Linked DNA regions of Chitinophaga varians. The protein of the gene in region 1 interacts with the protein of each later gene in a pairwise test. Links are inferred from orthologs where the notes say so. Each region holds a gene or a part of one and is shown in the gene's direction. Other genes may lie near its edges. The genes, in order: ftsA and HGH92_RS08930.

The links.
Region 2: the proteins of ftsA (region 1) and HGH92_RS08930 interact in binary tests that used the Escherichia coli proteins (3 or more experiments, as listed by UniProt). The link is inferred for Chitinophaga varians from one-to-one orthologs.

Annotation. Positions count from the first base shown.
Region 1 is NZ_JABAIA010000001.1:1,773,668-1,783,866, forward strand. The notes cover bases 176-3,175. They hold ftsA (cell division protein FtsA), read left to right. Parts: upstream 176-973; coding sequence 974-2,377; downstream 2,378-3,175. Other genes in these bases: HGH92_RS33545 (hypothetical protein), read left to right, coding at 176-977; ftsZ (cell division protein FtsZ), read left to right, coding at 2,550-3,175. In the rest of the region: more of HGH92_RS33545, read left to right, coding at 1-175; more of ftsZ, read left to right, coding at 3,176-4,388; HGH92_RS07155 (DUF4091 domain-containing protein), read right to left, coding at 4,475-6,232; HGH92_RS07160 (KUP/HAK/KT family potassium transporter), read right to left, coding at 6,380-8,335; HGH92_RS07165 (OmpA family protein), read right to left, coding at 8,505-10,055. UniProt on the Escherichia coli protein: Essential cell division protein that assists in the assembly of the Z ring. May serve as the principal membrane anchor for the Z ring.
Region 2 is NZ_JABAIA010000001.1:2,201,971-2,212,078, reverse strand. What follows is about bases 3,385-6,293. They hold HGH92_RS08930 (rod shape-determining protein), read left to right. Parts: upstream 3,385-4,282; coding sequence 4,283-5,305; downstream 5,306-6,293. Other genes in these bases: mreC (rod shape-determining protein MreC), read left to right, coding at 5,412-6,293; purD (phosphoribosylamine--glycine ligase), read left to right, coding at 3,385-4,056. Outside these bases: HGH92_RS08945 (OPT family oligopeptide transporter), read right to left, coding at 1-756; HGH92_RS08940 (peptide MFS transporter), read right to left, coding at 886-2,598; more of purD, read left to right, coding at 2,779-3,384; more of mreC, read left to right, coding at 6,294-6,299; rod shape-determining protein MreD, read left to right, coding at 6,296-6,805; mrdA (penicillin-binding protein 2), read left to right, coding at 6,924-8,861; rod shape-determining protein RodA, read left to right, coding at 8,893-10,108. UniProt on the Escherichia coli protein: Forms membrane-associated dynamic filaments that are essential for cell shape determination. Acts by regulating cell wall synthesis and cell elongation, and thus cell shape.

The DNA of each region.
Region 1 (10,199 bases):
TGGTAAAGTTTGAAGGGAAGGACGATAACTTTTTCATTGAAGCCAAAGATATCCGGTCGTTGTTAACAAAAGACAAGGCACTGAACCCGGTAGGCAAACCGATCCGGGACATCAACATCCGAACACTGGAAGCAGTAGTGGACCAGGACCCATGGGTTAAAAATGCAGAGATCTATTTCAACAGCAAACAGGAACTGCATATCAAAGTAACGCAGCGGGAACCGGTAGCAAGGGTGTTCACCTTTTCGGGCAACAGCTTTTATCTCGACGAAGCAGCAGAGCGTATACCGGTATCATCCCGCTACGCCGCCAGGGTGCCGGTATTTACCGGTTTCCCTACAGACGCGGACAAACTGCAACGGACAGACAGCCTGCTGGCAGCCCAGATAGTGGACATGGGCCGTTTTATCGGCAAAGACCCTTTCTGGATGGCACAGGTAGAACAGCTGATCGTGACGCCTGACAGAAAGTTTGAGTTCATACCCAAACTGGGCGATCAGGTGATCGTTTTCGGCGACGGTGCCGACATTGAAAAAAAATTCACCAAACTGCTGGCTTTTTACAAGGAAGGACTGAATAAGGTAGGTTGGAATAATTATTCGCGGATCAACATCGCTTTTGAGAATGAAGTCGTATGTACGCGTAAGGATGGTGTAGCACCGTTACAACCGGTGATACCCAAAGACACGGTCAAACAGTTTGTGCCTGACGAAGCGCCTATCGCTGAAAGCGAAGACAGCGCAGAAAAAACAACGGCAGCCAAACCACCAGAACATGCACCGGTGACTGCCAAACCGGTCGTCAAACCGGCAGCGAAACCAGCGGCTAAACCCGCAGCTGCCCACAACAAAACAACGGCAAAAGCGCCAGAGAAGAAAGCAAAACCAGAGAAAGCGGCGCCCAAGCAACAACCTAAAGCAGTGTATAAGCCAGGGAATAAATCTGTTAACACATCAAAAAAACAAACAACGCCATGAATCAGGAAGCTCCCATCATTGTAGGTCTCGATATCGGAACTACGAAGATTGCTGCCATAGCAGGACGGAAGAATGAATACGGGAAACTGGAAATCCTGGGATTCGGTAAAGCTACATCGTTTGGTGTGCAGCACGGTATGGTGCTGAACATTGACCAGACCATCAAAGCCATCAGGCAAGCCCTGGAAAACTGTTATGCATCCAGCCCCCATCTGGAAATCAATGAAGTATATGTCGGTATCGCCGGTCATCATATCAAAAGTTTGCAAACCCGTGGTGATATTGTCCGCAATGATGTTGACGCGGAAATATCCCAGAAAGATATTGACCAGCTGATCAACGATCAGTATAAAACAGTCATTCCCGCGAGTGATCAGATCATTGATGTGATCCCACAGCAATATATTGTGGACAGTCTGCAGAACATCACCTATCCTATCGGTATGTCCGGTGTGAAGGTGGGCGCTAACTTCCATATCATCACCGGCGACAAAAACGCCATCCGCAACATTAACCGCAGCGTGGAAAAATCCGGCCTCAAAATCCGCGATCTCGTGCTGCAGCCGCTGGCATCTGCCGCAGCCGTGATGTGCGATATGGACTTTGAAGCAGGCGTGGCTATCGTAGACATTGGTGGTGGCACCACCGACCTGGCGGTGTTCTACGAAGGCATCCTGAAACATACTGCCGTTATTCCCTATGGTGGCGAAAATATTACCAACGATATCAAAAATGGTCTGGGTGTGTTGAAAACACAGGCCGAACAGATGAAAGTACAATTCGGTTATGCACTGGCCGATGAAGCTAAAAGCAACGCTTATATTACCATTCCTGGTTTACGCGGACAAAGCCCCAAAGAAATATCCGTTAAAAACCTGGCACATATTATCCAGGCCCGTATGAGTGAAATACTCGATTTCGTAGTATATCACCTCAAACAAATCGGGATGGACAATAAAATGCTGAATGGTGGTATTATCCTCACCGGTGGCGGTTCCCAGCTGAAACACCTGATCCAGCTGACGGAATATACTACCGGCGCCAGCGCACGCATCGGTTTCCCCAACGAACATCTGGCCAGCGGCCTGTTCGACGAAGAACTGACCAAACCCATGTACGCCACCTGCGTAGGCTTGATCCTCAAAGGCTACAATGATTTTGAAAATGACCGTAAATCACTGGAAGAAAATTATATAAAAATTAATACCAGTTACCTCGCGAAAGAACAAGCCGCCCAGTCGGTAGCCCAACAGGAAGAATGGGAGGAAGAAGCCCCCACCACACAGGAAATACAGGACAGAAAAGCCAAAGAAAGGAACGCTTCGCTGAAGAATTTCCTGGATAAAATGAAAACGAAGATCATTGACATGTTTACAGAAGAAGAAGATGCAAAACTGTAAATGTGAAATGGCGCAATTGTTGTGAACTGCAAACGTTTATTATATAAGAACAAAGAACGATAATTAATAATGATAGGACAAATGAACCATATTAACGGCAAAGAATACACGCTTATAACACCGAACATGTTCATTATTAATTATCCGTACTAACCCATAAAAGTATAGAGTCATGATACATTTTGATCTTCCTAAGGAAAAATCTTCTATCATCAAGGTCATCGGCATTGGTGGCGGTGGAAGTAATGCGGTGAATCATATGTATAGCCAGCGCATTGAAGGGGTGAATTTTATTATCTGCAATACCGATGCTCAGGCTATTGCCAACAGTCCTGTGCCCAACAAAATACAGTTGGGACCGCACCTCACACAGGGCCTTGGTGCCGGCGCCAATCCCGAAATTGGTAAGCAGGCTACAGAAGAATCCTTTGAAGAAATCAAAAAAATACTGGAGGTGAATACCAAAATGGCCTTCATTACTGCCGGTATGGGCGGTGGCACCGGTACCGGTGGCGCACCCATCATCGCGCGGATATGTAAGGAACTGGGTATTCTGACCGTTGGTATTGTTACCACCCCGTTTTCTTATGAAGGAAAAAAGAGAATGCTGCAGGCCGATGAAGGCGTTCAACGCCTGAAGGAGTATGTAGATACCCTGCTGATCATCTCCAACGATAAATTAAGACAGAAATTCGGCGACCTGAAGTTCAAGGCCGCGTTCGAAAAAGCGGACAACGTACTGGCCACCGCTGCCAAATGTATCACCGACGTGATCAACTCCACCGGTCAGATCAACGTGGACTTTGCCGACGTATGCACCGTTATGCGTAACGGTGGCGTGGCCATCCTGGGTGCTTCCATCGCAGAAGGTGAAAACCGTGCTCAACGCGCTATCGAAGATGCACTGACTTCTCCGTTGCTGAACGACAACGATATCCGTGGCGCCAAATGGATACTCATCAATATCTCTTCTTCTGAAGGTGAATTTGAACACACCCTCGATGAAATGGATATCATCCAGGCTTACGTACAAAGCCAGGCCGGCGAGGATTGCGACGTGATCCTCGGTGTGGGCTACGACCAGACGCTGGACCGCAAACTGGGCGTTACCATCATCGCTACCGGTTTTGAACAGAAACCGATCCAGCAGATGAAAATGACCCCTTCCACTCCCGAACGTACCGAACCTAAAATCGTGATGCAACTGGGAAAAGACGGGGACGAGAAAAAAATGAACATCCAGCAGTCACAAGGTCTCCTGTTCCAGGAACCGCAGGACCTGATGGCCCCACGCCTGATGGAACCTGTAGTGTCCCATCCTGAACCTGCCACCGGCTACACCCCTCCGCAGCAACAGGCACCCATCGCACCTGCACGGCAGAACTATGTACTCAACGTACAACAGGTCCCTGCCCAGCAACCGCAGCAGGCCCCGGAACAACAACTGCCGGTTCAGCAACAACCGGTACAACAACACATGCCACCGCAGCAACAGCACATGCCGCCACAACAGCAGCATGTACAACAACCCATGCAGCCGCAACATGTGCAACAACCTGTTCAGCAGCCTAATGTGAATATAATACAGCCACAGGCCGGCAGCGCGGCAGGCGGTTACCTGAACCGTCCCGCTAACATCTACGTGGAGCCAGGCAGCACACCTACGCCCCCGGAAATGAAAATGGTGTACAGGGAAGAAGAACCAGGCAATCCGCTGCCTCCGGAAGTGCCCATGCAACACACTTCCTACGAAGAACTGGAAGAGCAAAAACGTAAACAGGCTGAAAGAGTGGCTAAACTGCGCAGCATCAGCTTCAACGTGAAAAACATGGACAACAACGCGGAAATTGAAAATGTTCCGGCTTATCTGCGTCGCAACGTAGCCCTGGAAAATGGTGCCGGCTCCGCCGAACACTTCTATTCCAACTACACCGTGAGCGATCCTGGCCAGAACAATCACACTGAGATAAATACTATCAATACATTTTTAGATGGGAAGAAGCCCGATTGATGAACATAGAGATATTCCATTCGGACATTTGATTGTTTTTTAGTTGTGTTAAAAAAAATCCTCCGGTTCCCCGGAGGATTTTTCTTTTATAAAGCATTCAGTGTTTCTTTGGCCGTCTTCAGCAAATCGCCTGCCGGCGTGGTTTTCGGAGCGTTAATATCAAACGGGGACAACATCTTTTCCAGTTTGCTCAACCCCTCGCGATTATTGGCTTTTGTGAATTCTTCCCGCAGAATACGGATTTTCTCATAGTCCTGCACCCCTTCTACCAGCCGCTCAAACCGTATAGATGACCGCGGCCCCGGATATACGAAGTAGGTGTCTCCTGCTGCCCAGGCGCGGAAACGGCTATCCTGCAACGGTGCTTTTACCCAGCAGTTATAAGCCCAGCGCAGATAACCGGTGTATCCCTTGTAGGCAGCATGCCAGCCCATAAAGGCGGCTTCCGCAGGAGGTGAAAAAGTAAATGTGTTAGGGAACCCTTCGGTGCAGCAGGTATAGAAAGTGGTAGGCCAGCCTTTCTTCAGCCTTGCCTGTAATACTTCATCCGGAAACGGCTCTTTGGAGGCCACGCAGAAGTCATAAATATCTTTGTCCAGTGGTGCATGATAGCTGCCTGCCAGTGATAGTTTAAAGTCTTTATCGGCCTTGCGGATGAGTGTCAGCGCCTGTTGCATGTCTGCCATAGGACGCTCGTCCATGGCGATAGTGGTGATATTGAACCAGCCTTTGGCTTTCAGGTGTTTAACAAAGTCATTCAACATGGGCTGCCAGTGTGCGGCATATTCCGGAGAACCAGGTTTCGCGATCAGCAGCGTGTCTTTTCCTTTGGCTTCGTCATAGTAGTAGAACTTCAGGTTCCAGGGAATCATGCTGTAGCAGTTGATTTCCTTTTTAATGCCCAGTCCCATCATATATTCCACCCATTTGTCGAAGATGGTATAGTCGTAAGTCCACGTACCGTTTTTCTTTTTGGTCCATTTTATCATGCTGCCATATACGTCTTCCGTCTGGCTGTTCCACGGGTCATAAATAAGCGTGGCAGTGATACATTTCTGACCGGCGTTGGCCAGCATCTGCATATAGGGTGTCATGGCTTTAAAATGCGCATCACTCCAGGGTTTTACGCCATACATACGGGCGATAGCGTCAGGGCTCTGCCAGAGGTCCAGATGGAATTTCCAGTCCTTCGGCGCCGGCAGTGTATGATTCAGCACTTCCACTTCGTAGGGCAGACTGCTGACAGTGCCGCCGGCATTGATTTTTACAGTGCCTTTATACACGCCTGCAGCGGTACCGGCGGGAACCTGTATGCTCAGCCACACGGGCTGCGTTTGATTGGCGGCGATGTCTCTGGTACGCTGGATGTCAATGCCATCAGCCACCAGGGAAGAATCAAAGTTTTCCGGCTTACGATAACCACAACCGCTGCCGTCTTTATTCAGCTCGTCCGTCATAACATATCTTACAAAACCCGTGGTGATCGCGGAAGCGGGGATGGTGGCCCCTTTGCTGCCCTGCAGCGCGCTGGTAGCAATGCTTACACCATTGAGCGGTTGCGTGGTCCAGATCAGAAACTGGGTATGTATCCGTTCACCTTTCCAGGCTTTAGCGTTCCAGGAGGAAGCCAGGCTTTGTTCCGCGGGTGCATTTCTTTTTTCATAACGGATATCTGCGGAACCGAAGGCAACGTGAGGCTGGTTACCTTTTACAGCTTCCCAGGAAGCTTTGTTGACCGGTCTGGGATCAGGTTTCTCCTGATAGTCGCCGGCCGGGCCACTTTGGGCCCATACGTTTTGTTGCAATGCCAGCAACACCAGCACGCCAAAAAATTTGTTCACCATACTAAATTTTAGAGATTTTGATATTTGGAGATGGGTTATCATACTACAGCCCAATTCTCTCTTAAAATCCATGATACCCAAGATCATAAAAAAAACCGGGATTTTTGAGTAAATCCCGGTTTCCGTTTATCAAAATCTTCCGACCAACTAGTGGTGAATAATGCGCCTTAATTGCAGGTTGGTGACCGGAGCCACTACCAGCGGGTATTTCTCGATGGTCACGTAACTGGAGTCCAGCCCGAAGCCTCTCTCTTCCGAGAGACTGATTTTTTTCAGGAAGAAATACATCTTCATGACCATTCTTTCATATAATGGCAGATCATTATCGTGGGAAAGGAATTTTTCCATAACAATGAACTGAAAGTCTCCTACCACATTGTTTTTACTGAGAGATTCATAACGGCTGGTGATGTTCACTTCCTTGTTTCTTACCATATCTTCCACCACCATTCTGAACATCAGGTTGATTCTTTGTTCCACCTTAAAGCCCAGTCTGAATTCCACCCGGATCACTTCGTTAGGAATGATGGTCTGCACGGAGTACTCACTGAGATAGGGTTCATCTACCACGTCAACGTGTACAAACCAGTATATATCGGCTCTTTTCGGCTTTTTATTGAGGATGGAGTAGATGATTTTATGTTCTATCTCCTTGGGATTGTCCGCGCTGCTCATATACACCAGGTGAGTGGCATATTTGGGAATAGACGTGTCGTTGCTGAGTTCCTGGATGATGGGCAGGTAATCTTCCAGCCGTACAAATTCCACGTAACGGTTTTTGATCTTGCGGGACTTGAACCATACGATCATGACGAGGAAGAGGGCCCCTGCCACGACTACGGTCACATAACCGCCATGCATGAATTTCACCAGGTTGGCAAACAGGAACGAGAATTCGATAGAGAGGTATACAATAAGATATAGTAGTATCCAGCCTGTCCAGACCCTTCGGGTATAGAGGTAGAATGCGAACAGGCAGGAGGTCATCAGCATACAGATAGTGATAGACAGGCCGTAGGCCGCTTCCATGTGGGAAGATTCCTGGAAGAGTATAACGATGGCCGCGCAGCCAACAAAAAGCATGGTATTGATACCGGGGATATAGAGCTGTCCGCGCATTTCAGTGGGATAGTTTACCCGCATTTTAGGCCATAGGTTGAGCCGCATGGCTTCCGCAATAAGGGTAAAAGACCCGGATATGAGTGCCTGGCTGGCAATAATGGAGGCCAGGGTAGCGATCAGTACACCGAAGATGATAAACCATTCCGGCATGATCATAAAGAACGGGTTCTGGTCTTTAGGCAGGATTTGTCCTTTCTGGCTTAGAAGCCATGCGCCCTGACCGAGATAGTTCAGTATCAGGCAGGATTTCACAAAAATCCAGGATACACGGATATTTCCCCGGCCGCAGTGCCCCAGGTCGGAATAGAGGGCTTCGGCCCCGGTGGTACAGAGGAATACGGCGCCCAGGATCAGGAACCCTTTCGGGTAGGTGGTCAGCAATTCGATGGCATAATGAGGGCTGAAGGCCCGGAGAATGCCCAAATCGTCTGTGATATGGGAGATACCGAGGATGCCCAGCATAGAAAACCATAATACCATGATAGGGCCGAACATACGCCCGATAGACACGGTGCCGAACTGCTGCATGATGAACAGGCCGGTGATGATGGTCAACACGATTTTTACGATCGTCAGCTGGCTCAGGTCTTTAAATACTTCAAGGGTGCGGAGACCTTCAATAGCAGAGGTAACGGTGATAGGTGGGGTGATGATGCCATCTGCCAGGAGGGCAGCGCCGCCGATCATGCCAAAAATTACCGTCCATTTGGCATGTCGTCTGACAAGGGCATACAGGGAGAAGATACCTCCTTCGCCTTTATTATCTGCCCGGAGGGTAAGAATAACGTATTTAACGGTGGTTTGTAAGGTCAGCGTCCAGATGATACAGGAGATACCGCCGATAACGAGCAAGTCGCTGATGGGATTACCGCCAACAATGGCTTTAAAAACATAGAGCGGAGAAGTTCCGATGTCGCCGTAGATGATACCCAGCGCTACTACTAAACCTGCCAGGGTAACCCTGTTAATGTTTATGCCCACAAAAAAAATTTTTTAAAAAAGCCCCCAAAATTAGGAGTAAATATTGAGACCAGCAATAAAAAGGTGACAGTGGAAGAGGTTGATTGGGGTTGGTTGGCATTAAAAAAGCCTCTCCCGATATACTGGGAGAGGCTCTTTTTAGTTATTCATCTTAGTGAGATGGAACTGATTAGTTAGCAGGAGCTAAGTCAACAGTACCGGATTCACCAGGAGTGTTTTGTTTGATGAAGCGACCGCGGTCGATGCCTTGTTTGTCAGCCAGGTAGTCGATCACAGAGTCAACACGACGGCTGCTCAGGTCAACACCACCTTTTTTACCTTTTGCACCAGCGTGGCCAGTAACCAGCACGTTGCAGGAAGGGTTAGCTTTCAGGGTAGAAGCAACAGAAGCGAGGATAGCTTCCTGGTCACGACCTACTTTAGTAGAAGCACCTTTGAAGGAAACGCTAGGCAGAACCAGGGAAGCGCAGGAAGTTTCAGCAACTTTACCTTTGCAGCACTCAGGATCCGGGCATTTACCAACACCGTCAGCGTCAACTGGCTGGCAGTAAGTAGGAGTGATCAGTTGTTTGTCTTTGTAATCAGGAACGCCGTCACCGTCTGTATCTTTAGCTACACCGTGAGAATCAACTGGTGCACCTGCAGGAGTGTTAGGTTCGCGGTCGAACTGATCAGTAACGCCATCACCGTCAGCATCAGGCAGAACAGGAGTAGGCAGTTTCATGTGACGAGGGTTGCTCAGCTCGCTGTAAGCGTATTCCAGCGGGTTGATCCACCAGAGAGGCTGTACGCGTTTAGAAGCGTTACCCAGGTTGAAGTTCAGACGCAGGCTGGTGTAAGAGTAGAAGTCTTTTGTAGAACCGCCGGGACCAGGATAACCATCCAGGTAAGCGTCAAAAGGCATGGTGATTTTCTCTTCTACACCAATGTTGAAGCGTTTGGAAACTTTGAAAGCAATACCGGTACCGAGGTCCAGTGCGTGACGCAGCAGCTGGTTGTCATCTTTACGACCGATAGAGATTCTGTTACCCTGAGAAGGAGCGTTTTGCTCGTATTTCTTATCTCTCAGGTTGTTCAGTTGTTTTCTGATGTCGCTACGTTTAGCACCGAAGTTGATGCCGGAGTAGTCATAACCGTTACCGTTAGCGTCCAGAGCGTCAACGTCAACGTCAGCCATTACGATAGAGTAACCAGCCAGAACGTACCAGTTAACTTTAGGTTCTGCTTTGTAGAACAGGATGTTGCTCAGGGAAGCGATCATGTCCAAAGACAGCTGGTGGTTCTGAGAACGGTAGTTAGGAACGATCATACCGCCGTTTCTAGCTGCAGTTGCTGCCCAAGGGTTACCAGCGGCTGCGATAGTCGGACGCAGTTTGTAATCCTGGCCTTTGTCGATAGAACCGATGTACTCAGCTCTCAAGGAGAAGGTATGACCCAGTGCTTTTCTCAGGGAGATACCGCCACCGAAACCAGGCTGAGGAGGAACAGTTCCGCTGATCAGGTGTAAACCGCCGTGAAGACCCAGTTCCCACATATCCCTTGGTTTACCAGGGAAGTTTGATTGATGGTTCAGGAAGTTATTTTGTTGTACCAACCGCTTGCCTGACACTTTGGAAGAATCCAGTGCATCATAGCCGGTTGGTTGAACCTGTGCAAAACCGGTAGATGCTGTTAGTAACCCCACAGCGCCTGCCAGTAATAAGTACTTTTTGCTTGCCATAATTGTGTTTTATTTAAAAACTGTTAAAAATTTACTAATAACCCGTTTTTTACCTAGCAAAGGTAAATATCATAAATGAATATACAAATTTTTCTTGCAATATTATTTTCATTGATAAGTGCTTCAATATTAGAGCTTAACTGA
Region 2 (10,108 bases), 430 kb from region 1 along the record:
CAGCAGGGAGGCCAGCAACGGGATGAGGGCCAGCCAGGAGAGCACGCCGCCGGCTACCAGTACGCCCGCAATACGCGGACCGATGATATAACCCACACCCATATACTCCGGGGTGATGTCTGCGCTGATTTTGGCGGAAGGGAAAAACCTGCTGGTTTGTTTGGTCATGTACGCCGGTGTTTCAGCGATAACATGTAATATCTTCTGGAAGATGGCATAGGCAAAGGCGAAACCGAGACCATAGAAGGCGGTACGGGCAAAGTCGCCCCCTTTCTCGCCGGCAATGAGCACATCGCCGCAGGCGGTGCCTTCCGGGTATGGGAGCGTTTTGTGTTCCTTCACGATCAGCGACCGGCGCAGCGGGATCATCATCAGGGTGCCGAGGATACCGCCGAAGATGGCCAGAATGAGGATGGTGAAGTAGTTAAAGAACTGGGCGCCACCGCCATCGCTGAGGAACAGGAAGCCCGGCAGGGTGAACACTACGCCGGCAGCAATGGATTCACCGGCGGAACCGGTGGTCTGGATGATATTGTTTTCCAGAATGGTGGTGTTGAAGAATTTTCTGCCTAACGTGATGGCAATTACGGCAATCGGGATGGAAGCGGAAACGGTAAGACCGGCTTTTAGGGCGAGGTATACGGTGGCGGCGCCAAAGATGATCCCAAAGATGCAGCCCAGTAAAATGGATTTGAGGGTAAATTCTTTCATTTGAGTGCCTGGCGGCACAAATGGTTTGAAGTTGTTGTCAGCCATATTGATAAGGTAAAAAAGTGTTAAGGGCTGAAATTTACGAATTACGGGGTTACTTACCGCGTATAAAAGGAAGACCGGAACAAATTGTATTGTTCCGGTCTTCCTTTTTATACATAAGAGGTATGCCTGTTATCTTACGCCATGCATCCATTTTTTCAGGAAGCTGGTAGAGAGGAACAGGAGTACTGCGGCGCCACCTGGCAGGATCACGAACACCATAAAGAACTCATAGAGGTTATGGATCGTGTAACCGGCGAAAGTTGGGTAGTGGGCAGCCAGTTTCAGTTCATGTAATTTGTCCAGTTGCTGGGCAGTGGCAGTGATGGTACCGTCCAGGATGCCCTGGAGGTCAATATTATTTTTAGCGGCCAGCTCAAATTTATCCTGTGTAGGCGGCAGTAAGGCGCCCAGTGTGCCTGCCAGCGCGTAGCCGGCGGCGTTGGCGAGGAACCATACGCCCATCAGCAGGGAGGAGAAGCGATGGGGCGCCAGTTTGGCCACCAGTGACAGGCCTATCGGGGACAGGCACAGTTCACCGAGGGTATGGAACAGGTACATCACGATCAGCCAGATGACGCCGAGTTTCTGGCCGGCGCCCAGGTTTTTCACCTGCAGGGCGATGATGAAGAAGCCCAATGCCAGCAAAGCCAGCCCGATGGATTGTTTTATGGGTGAGATGGGCTCCAGGTTGCGTTTCTGAAGTTTCATCCATAACCAGCTGAAAGGAAGTGCAAATACGATGATAAAGATGGAGTTGGCGTTTTGTATAAAGCTCGGCGGCATGTCCCATCCTAAAAGGTGACGGTCTGTCTGATAGTCGGCCACAAAGGTGAGGGAAGAACCGGCTTGCTCAAAACAGGCCCAGAAGAAGATCACAAAGAAGGCTACAAAGTAGATCACGAGGATACGTTGTCTTTCTACTTTGGTAATGCTTTTATCGGTCAGGATCAGCACTGCGAGGCTGATGCCGGACGCGTAGATGAAGGGATACAGCCAGGACTTGATTGGATTGGGATCGAGAGAGAGGTAGTGGATGATGAAAAACAGTACCACCAGGAGGCCCAGAACGCCTACAATAGCGCCGGAAGAGAATTTGGCCTTATCAGCTTCGCCTTCAGCGAGGTTGGCGGCTGGTTTGCTAAAGTCGGGTTTGCCGCCGATCGCTTCGCCATCGGGCGTCACCACATATTTGTCTTTCAGGAAATAGAACAGGACGGTGCCGAGGAACATCGCTATGCCGGCAGCCAGGAAGCCCCATTTGAAAGCGCCTACCATTCTCACGTTGTCAACTTTCACATCACCCAGCAGCGGGCAGATCAGCATACCGAGGAAGGCGCCGGTGTTAATGCCCATATAGAAAATAGTGAAGGCTGCATCCAGGCGGCTGTCGTTTTTAGGGTACAGCTGGCCTACCATGGAGGAGATATTGGGTTTAAAGAACCCGTTACCGATGATGATCACGAACAGGGCCACCCAGACAATCAGTTTGGCAGTGTCCACGTTGGTGGCGTAAAGCGCAGCGCTGAGTACCATCAGCAACTGCCCGATGCCCATAATGAAACCACCTAACAGAATACAGTTCCGGTTGCCAAGGTAGCGGTCGGAAATGTATCCGCCAAGCATAGGGGTGAGATAACTTAAACCGAGGAAGCCGCCATAAACGTAGGAAGACTCAGCTTCAGAGAATGCCAGTGCATTTACCAGGAAGAGGGTCAGCAACGCCCTCATGCCATAAAAATTAAATCGCTCCCACATTTCCGTGGTAAATAAGACAGCAAGGCCTTTAGGATGCCCCTTTGACGAGGCGTCAGCAGGCTTCTGTGCAACAGCTGTTTGCATCATAAATGGTTAGTTTTAGCAATAGTCGTTTTAAGGTTCTGTAAATTTCTAAATGCGGCAATTTAAAGTAAAATAGGATATCTCGTAAAAAAATGGTGGAAATGGTCAGTTTTTATGGTTTTTTGTGCTTTTTTCATCTTTCTTTGCATTTTCTTTCGCACCTGCATTTATTAGGCAATTCATATGAACATTTTATTACTAGGTAGTGGTGGCCGGGAACACGCCCTGGCCCGGAAAATGTCCCAAAGTCCACAGTGTGGCCAGTTATTTATCGCGCCAGGCAATGCCGGCACATCGCAATGTGGAACGAACGTCGATATGGGCGTGAGTGAATTTGAGAAGATCCGGGCTTTTTGCCTGGAAAATGCCATCGACCTGGTAGTGCCGGGATCGGAAGAGGCCCTGGTAAATGGTATCTATGATTTCTTTGCCCAGGATGCCGCCCTGCAGCATATTCCGGTGATGGGTCCTTCCAAAGAGGGCGCCCGCCTGGAGGGCAGCAAGGCTTTTGCCAAGCTGTTCATGGAGCGGCATCAGATCCCGACAGCTGCTTACCGGGAATTTAATGCAGACAATTTTGAAGAAGGCGTGGCTTATCTTCAGCAGCATTCCTTACCAATTGTATTGAAGGCCGACGGGCTGGCTGCCGGTAAAGGCGTGGTGATCACCAGTTCACATGAAGAGGCCGTGGCCGAGTTTGAACAGATGATCCGTGCCGCCAAATTTGGCGATGCCAGCAAAACCGTGGTGATAGAGCAGTTCCTGACTGGTATTGAACTGTCTGTGTTTGTGCTGACGGACGGCCATTCCTATAAGATACTGCCGGAAGCAAAGGACTACAAACGAATTGGTGAAGGCGACAAGGGCCTCAACACCGGCGGTATGGGAGCGGTATCTCCGGTACCTTTTGCCGATGCGGCTTTCATGAAAAAGGTGGAAGACAAAATAATCCGCCCTACAGTAGCGGGCTTGTCAAAAGAAGCGATAAAATATAACGGATTCATCTTTTTTGGCTTGATTAATGTGGAAGGAGAGCCTTTTGTTATTGAGTACAACTGTCGCATGGGCGACCCGGAAACGGAAGTCGTAATGCCCCGTTTACAAAACGATTTACTGGAATTGTTTACCACGGTATCAAACGGTACGCTGGCAGCGCAAACCATTTATGCAGATCCGCGTGCAGCCGCCACCGTCATGCTGGTGTCCAGGGGCTATCCGGAAGCATATGAGAAAAACAAGGAGATCAGCGGCATACCAGCGCCTACGCAGGACCAGGTGGTATTTCATGCCGGGACCAAACAATCGGGCGCGCAAGTCGTGAGCAATGGCGGCCGTGTGCTGGCCATCACTTCGCTGGCAGCCAGCCTGCCGCTGGCACTGGCCCATTCGGTGCAAACCGCGGAGCAGATTTCGTTTGAAGGCAAAACGTATCGTCGGGACATCGGTTACGAGTTCATTTAGTCATTTGGTTGTTTCTTTATTTGGAAGTTTCTCTGAGGAAACATGCTTTCCAAATGATCAAATAACTAAATATTAAAATGGTAAAATAATCATGTCGGGTTGCCGTTTAAACAACAAATAACTTTTTTTAATATTTAGCCGTATTATTGCAAGAATATCCACTTTTTGCATCGTATATTCGTTAGAATTATTCATTTTTGCATTCTAATTTTTGACCGTATCAACAATGGGATTTTTTAATTTTTTAACGCAGGAAATCGCGATTGATCTGGGTACAGCGAACACGCTGATAATACATAATGACCAAGTGGTTGTGGACGAGCCTTCCATTGTAGCGATAGAACGGGCTAGCGGTAAAATTGTGGCCGTAGGTAAGAAGGCCATGATGATGCACGAAAAAACACATGAATATCTTCGAACGATACGTCCCCTGAAGGATGGTGTGATCGCGGACTTCAATGCCGCTGAGGGTATGCTCAGGGAACTGATAAAAATGGTTTATCCTAAAAAGCCGTTGTTTGCTCCCAGCTGGCGTATGGTGATCTGTATCCCTTCCAGCATTACTGAAGTGGAGAAGAGAGCGGTACGTGACTCTGCCGAGCAGGCAGGCGCCAAGGAAGTGTACCTGTTGCACGAACCAATGGCCGCCGCCCTGGGTATCGGTATCGACGTGGAAGAACCAGTGGGTAACATGATCATCGATATCGGAGGTGGTACCACCGGTATCTCTGTGATCGCCCTGGCAGGTATTGTGTGCGACCAGAGCATCCGTATCGCCGGTGACGAATTCACCGCTGATATTATGGAAGCGCTCCGCCGTTACCATAGCCTGTTAATTGGTGAACGGACAGCCGAACAGATCAAGATCCATATCGGATCGGCACTGAAAGAGCTGGACAACCCACCAGATGATATCCCGGTTAACGGTCGTGACCTGGTGACCGGCATCCCTAAACAGATCATGGTATCTTACCAGGAGATCGCCGAAGCACTGGACAAATCTATCTTTAAAATCGAAGAAGCCATCCTGAAAGCGCTGGAAACAACGCCTCCGGAGCTGGCATCAGATATTTACCGCAGAGGCTTGTACCTGACCGGTGGCGGTGCGCTGCTGCGCGGCCTGGACAAACGCCTTGCCCAGAAAATCAAACTGCCGGTACATGTAGCAGATGATCCGCTGCGTGCCGTAGTAAGAGGTACTGGCATCGCTTTGAAACATGTGGGCAAATATCCGTTCCTGATGCAATAAACCTATTTAGGTATTTGGCTATTTGGTTATTTAGAGATTTCCGGGGAAAAGGACTCTCTAAATGACCAAATAGCTAAATAATAAAATCTCTAAATGACTCGCGCTTGTGCGGAATTTAATCATTTTCTTTAGGCGATATTTCAACTTCTTCTTATTTCTGCTGCTGGAAGTGATTTGTATTGTGTTGGTATTCCAGAACAATAACCTGCAGCGATCTGCCTACCTTAACTCCGCCAATGATATTAGTGGGAAGCTGTACGACAAATACAACAACGTACAATATTACTTTCACCTGAAAGCTACCAACGACAGCCTGGTAGCGGAAAATACCCGCCTGCACAATGCCGTTCGCACCAGCTTTGATTCTGTGGTGACAGGCACCGGCCTCAAAATAGATACGATCCGCCAATACAGCGACGATACCCTTCACCGGGTGATCGGCACCCAGGTCCGCCGCTATAAGTACTTTGAGGCTAAGGTGATCAATAACTCCGTTAACAAACCCATCAACTATCTGACTATCCACCGCGGCAGCCTGCAGGGTATCCGTCCCAATATGGGCGTTATCAGCAGCAGCGGCGTGGTAGGCGTGGTAAGAAGCGTGAGCGATAACTATGCAGTGGTGCTTTCCATGCTTTCCAAATCCAACTCGGTGTCTATCAGCGCCAGGCTGGGCCAGGGCAAGGAAATGGGGTCTGTACACTGGGACGGTGACAATGCCACCTATGCCCAGTTAAAGGATATCCCGAAGAGCGCTAAAGTACATAAAGGGGATACCGTGGTCACCAGCGGCTTTTCAGCGCTGTTTCCTGAAAATATCCCCATTGGTTATGTAGACACGGTGATGATGTCGGATAAAGCCGGCACCTCTTATAATATCCGTCTGAGACTGGCCACGAATTTCTATAACGTGCAATATGTGTACGTAATAGAAAATCTGCTGAAAGATGAACAACAACGACTAGAAGACTCAACTTACAAGTTGATTAAATGAGTATACTGTTAAGAAATATTATCCGGTTTGCATTCCTGTTGCTGATACAGGTGTTTGTGCTCAACAAGATACTGATCCACCAGCTGGTGAGCCCTTATCTGTACATGCTTTTCATCCTGGCGCTGCCTTTTAACCTGCCGCGCCCGGTGGTGATGTTGCTTGGGTTCCTGATGGGTATCTCCCTCGATATGTTTTCCAACACCATGGGGATACATGCGGCAGCCTGCGTGTTTATCGCTTACCTGCGACCGTTTATTATCAATGTCCTGTCGCCCCAGGGTGGCTTTGAAACCACTCAGAAAACGCCGTCCATGACCAGTATGGGCGTTTCGCAGTTTCTGATCTATGCGGCGGTGCTGGTATTTCTGCACCACGTGGTCTTTTTTATCCTGGAAGTTTTCGGCTTCGGCAACCCATTGTACCTGATGCTGAAAATCCTGCTTTCTACTGCTGCCAGCCTTATTTTAATCGTTTTATACGAATTGCTTTTTTTCACAAAGAAATAGCAGTCTGCAAGAAGCGTTTGCCAAATATTACTATTAAATTTATACATCGGAAAAAAAGGAGGTTGGCAGCTGTTTCCGCCAACGACAAGCATTTTAAAATTTATCCGTCCTCAATAGCATGTCAGTTTTTAATCAGCCCAGAAAAAGAGTTATACAGGCGATTATACTTGGGATGGTGGTGCTGATCATTACCAGGTTGTTTTTCCTGCAGATCGTGGAGAAGAAGTACGCGAAGCTGGCGGATGCCAACGCCGTACTCAGAAAAGTGGTATATCCCAGCCGTGGTATCATCTACGACCGGCAAAACAGGGCTATCCTCAGTAATGACGTGCTTTACGACCTGGTGGTAACACCGGCCAGCGCCAAAAACATTGACACTGCCTACCTCTGTAAGATATTAAACATCGATAAGGAAGAATTCCGGAAACGTATTGTCAACGCGATCGTGAGAAACGGCCGCGTAAGACAGTCGGTTTTTGCGCCACTGTTGCCGGCTGAAGTGTTCGGCCAGCTTCAGGAGAGCATGTACCTCTTCCAGCCCGGATTTGAGCTGGTGCCCCGTCAGATACGCTCCTATCCTTATTCGGCGGCGGCCAATATCCTGGGATATATCGGAGAGATCTCGCCAGAACGCCTCAAAGACACCGCTTATTCTTCCTACAACTCAGGTGACTACCTCGGCCTGGCCGGACTTGAAAGGACTTATGAAGCGGTGCTCATGGGCACACGTGGTATACAGTACCTCGTGAAAGACAACCTGAACAGGCCCCAGGGCGCCTATGAAAACGGTGAATTCGATAGCGCCGCCGTTGCCGGTAAAAACCTGCGCCTGTCACTCGATATTGAATTACAGCAGTTCGGGGAAAAACTCATGAAAGGCAAAATGGGCAGTATTGTGGCCATCGACCCGCAAACAGGCGGTATCCTGGCCATGGTGAGCGCGCCTACTTTCGATCCTAACCTGCTTACCGGTTCCTACCGCAGCACTAACTCGGTGCTGTTGAACCGTGATACCACGAAACCGACCTTCAACCGTGCCATTCAGGCCACTTATCCGCCTGGTTCCACTTTCAAGCCGATGATCGCGCTGGTGGGGCTGGACGAAGGCGTTATCACGCCCAGCTTTGGATATCCCTGTGGCGGCGCCTACTACGGTTGTAGCAGGCCCATCAAGTGCGAACACCATGACGCCGGTCACGCTGCCAACCTGCGCCTGGCGCTCTCCCACTCCTGTAACTCGTACTTTTCGCATGTATATCGCCTGAGTGTGGACGCGGCCAAGTTTGGCGGCATTCGTTCGGGTGGGCTTCAGAAATGGTCCGATTATATGAACAGCTTCGGCTTCGGTCACCGCATCGGGGTGGACGTGCCCAGCGAAGCCCGTGGTATTGTGCCTACGCCCGCGTTCTACGATAAAATGTATAAAGGCAGCTGGAACTCCTGCACTTCCGTGTTCCTTGGTATCGGTCAGGGTGAGCTGACGCTGACACCGTTACAGATGGCCAACGCCATGTGTATTGTGGCCAACCGCGGTTCCTACTTTATCCCGCACTTTGTGCAGAGCATTGATAATGACGATACCCATTTACTCGACAAATACAAGGAAAAACACGTGGTGGCGCATATCTCTGATACTGCCTACAGTGCTGTAATCCATGGTATGACAGACGTGGTGGAAAGCGGTACCGGCCGTGTGGCCCAGATTGAAGGCATCACCATCGGCGGTAAAACCGGTACGGCCGAAAACTACGGTATCGTTGACGGTAAACGGACCAAACTGAAAAACCACGCTGCATTTGTGGCGTTTGCACCGGCTGAAAACGCCCGTATAGCCGTGGCCGTTATTGTGGAGAACTCCGGCTTCGGCGCCCGTTACGCGGCACCTATCGCCAGTCTCATGATGGAGAAATACCTGAAGGACTCCATCTCCTCCAAAAGACAGGCCCTGATGAAAACCGTAATGGAAACGGTGACACTGGACCCGGCCATGGTGGCTAAATCAAAACTGGACTCGCTGAACAACAGCGCCATTATCAAGAAAAACGGAACTAAATAACTAACAACGAAATAAACATACGCAACCGCTCATGAACCGCTCGCAAGCCAAACTGACACAAGGGATTGACTGGCCGATTGTAGGCCTGTACCTGGCGCTGGTGATCATCGGCATCATGTCCATCTTTGCTGCGGAATACCGGGGCGATGATAACGTCTGGCAGAATATTATCCACCTGAATAAAAACTATTCGCGCCAGATCATGTGGTTCGGTATATCACTGGTACTGGCGGCTGTGATCTGGCTGACGGACAGTAAGTTCTTTACCGCCACCTCCAACCTGTTGTACGCAGGCGGTTTATTACTATTGCTATTGGTATTGGGCATTGGTAAGGACGTAAAAGGATCTCACTCGTGGCTGGTGATCGGCGGTTTCCAGTTTCAACCCGCGGAGCTGACGAAGCTCTGTACCAACCTGGCTTTGGCCAAATACCTGTCATCGCAGGAAACAGACTTCACCAAGTTGCGGTCGCGGCTGATCGCCGCTGCCATCGCGCTGATTCCTGCAGGCATCATCATTCTGCAGGATGAAACGGGGCTTGCGCTGGTATATTTTTCCTTTTTCCTCGTGATGTTCCGCGAAGGGCTGCCTGGTATCCTGCTGGTGATAGCCTTCTCCGGTATCGTGCTGGTATTGTCCGCCCTGCTGGTAGATAAATATGTGCTGTTTACGATCTTCTCTGTGATCACCGCGCTGGTCATCTATTTCATGCGACGGGAGATCAAACGGAAACGGTCACGTTTGCTTGTCATCATCGGCGTATATGCTTTCTGTTCCGTGTTCGTAATGTTTGTGGTGCCTTTTGCTTTTACCAAGGTGTTAAAGGACTATCAGGTGCGTCGTATTGAGGTGATGCTGGGCAAGGAAAATGATCCCAAGGCAACTTACAATACCCGGCAGAGTATGATTGCCATTGGTTCCGGTGGTTTCTGGGGCAAAGGATACCTGAAAGGGACACAGACCCGTTTTGACTTCGTACCGGAACAGAGTACTGACTTTATCTTTTGTACTGTTGGGGAAGACTTCGGCTTCCTGGGCAGTGTGATCTTCCTCGGATTGTATGTGGCCTTGCTTTTCCGGATCATATTTGTGGCAGAGCGACAGCGATCGACCTACTCGCGCGTATATGCCTATGGGGTGGCCAGTATTATCTTCTTCCACCTGGCGATTAATATCTCGATGACCATTGGTTTGGCGCCGGTGATTGGTATCCCGTTGCCATTGGTGAGTTATGGCGGTTCTTCGC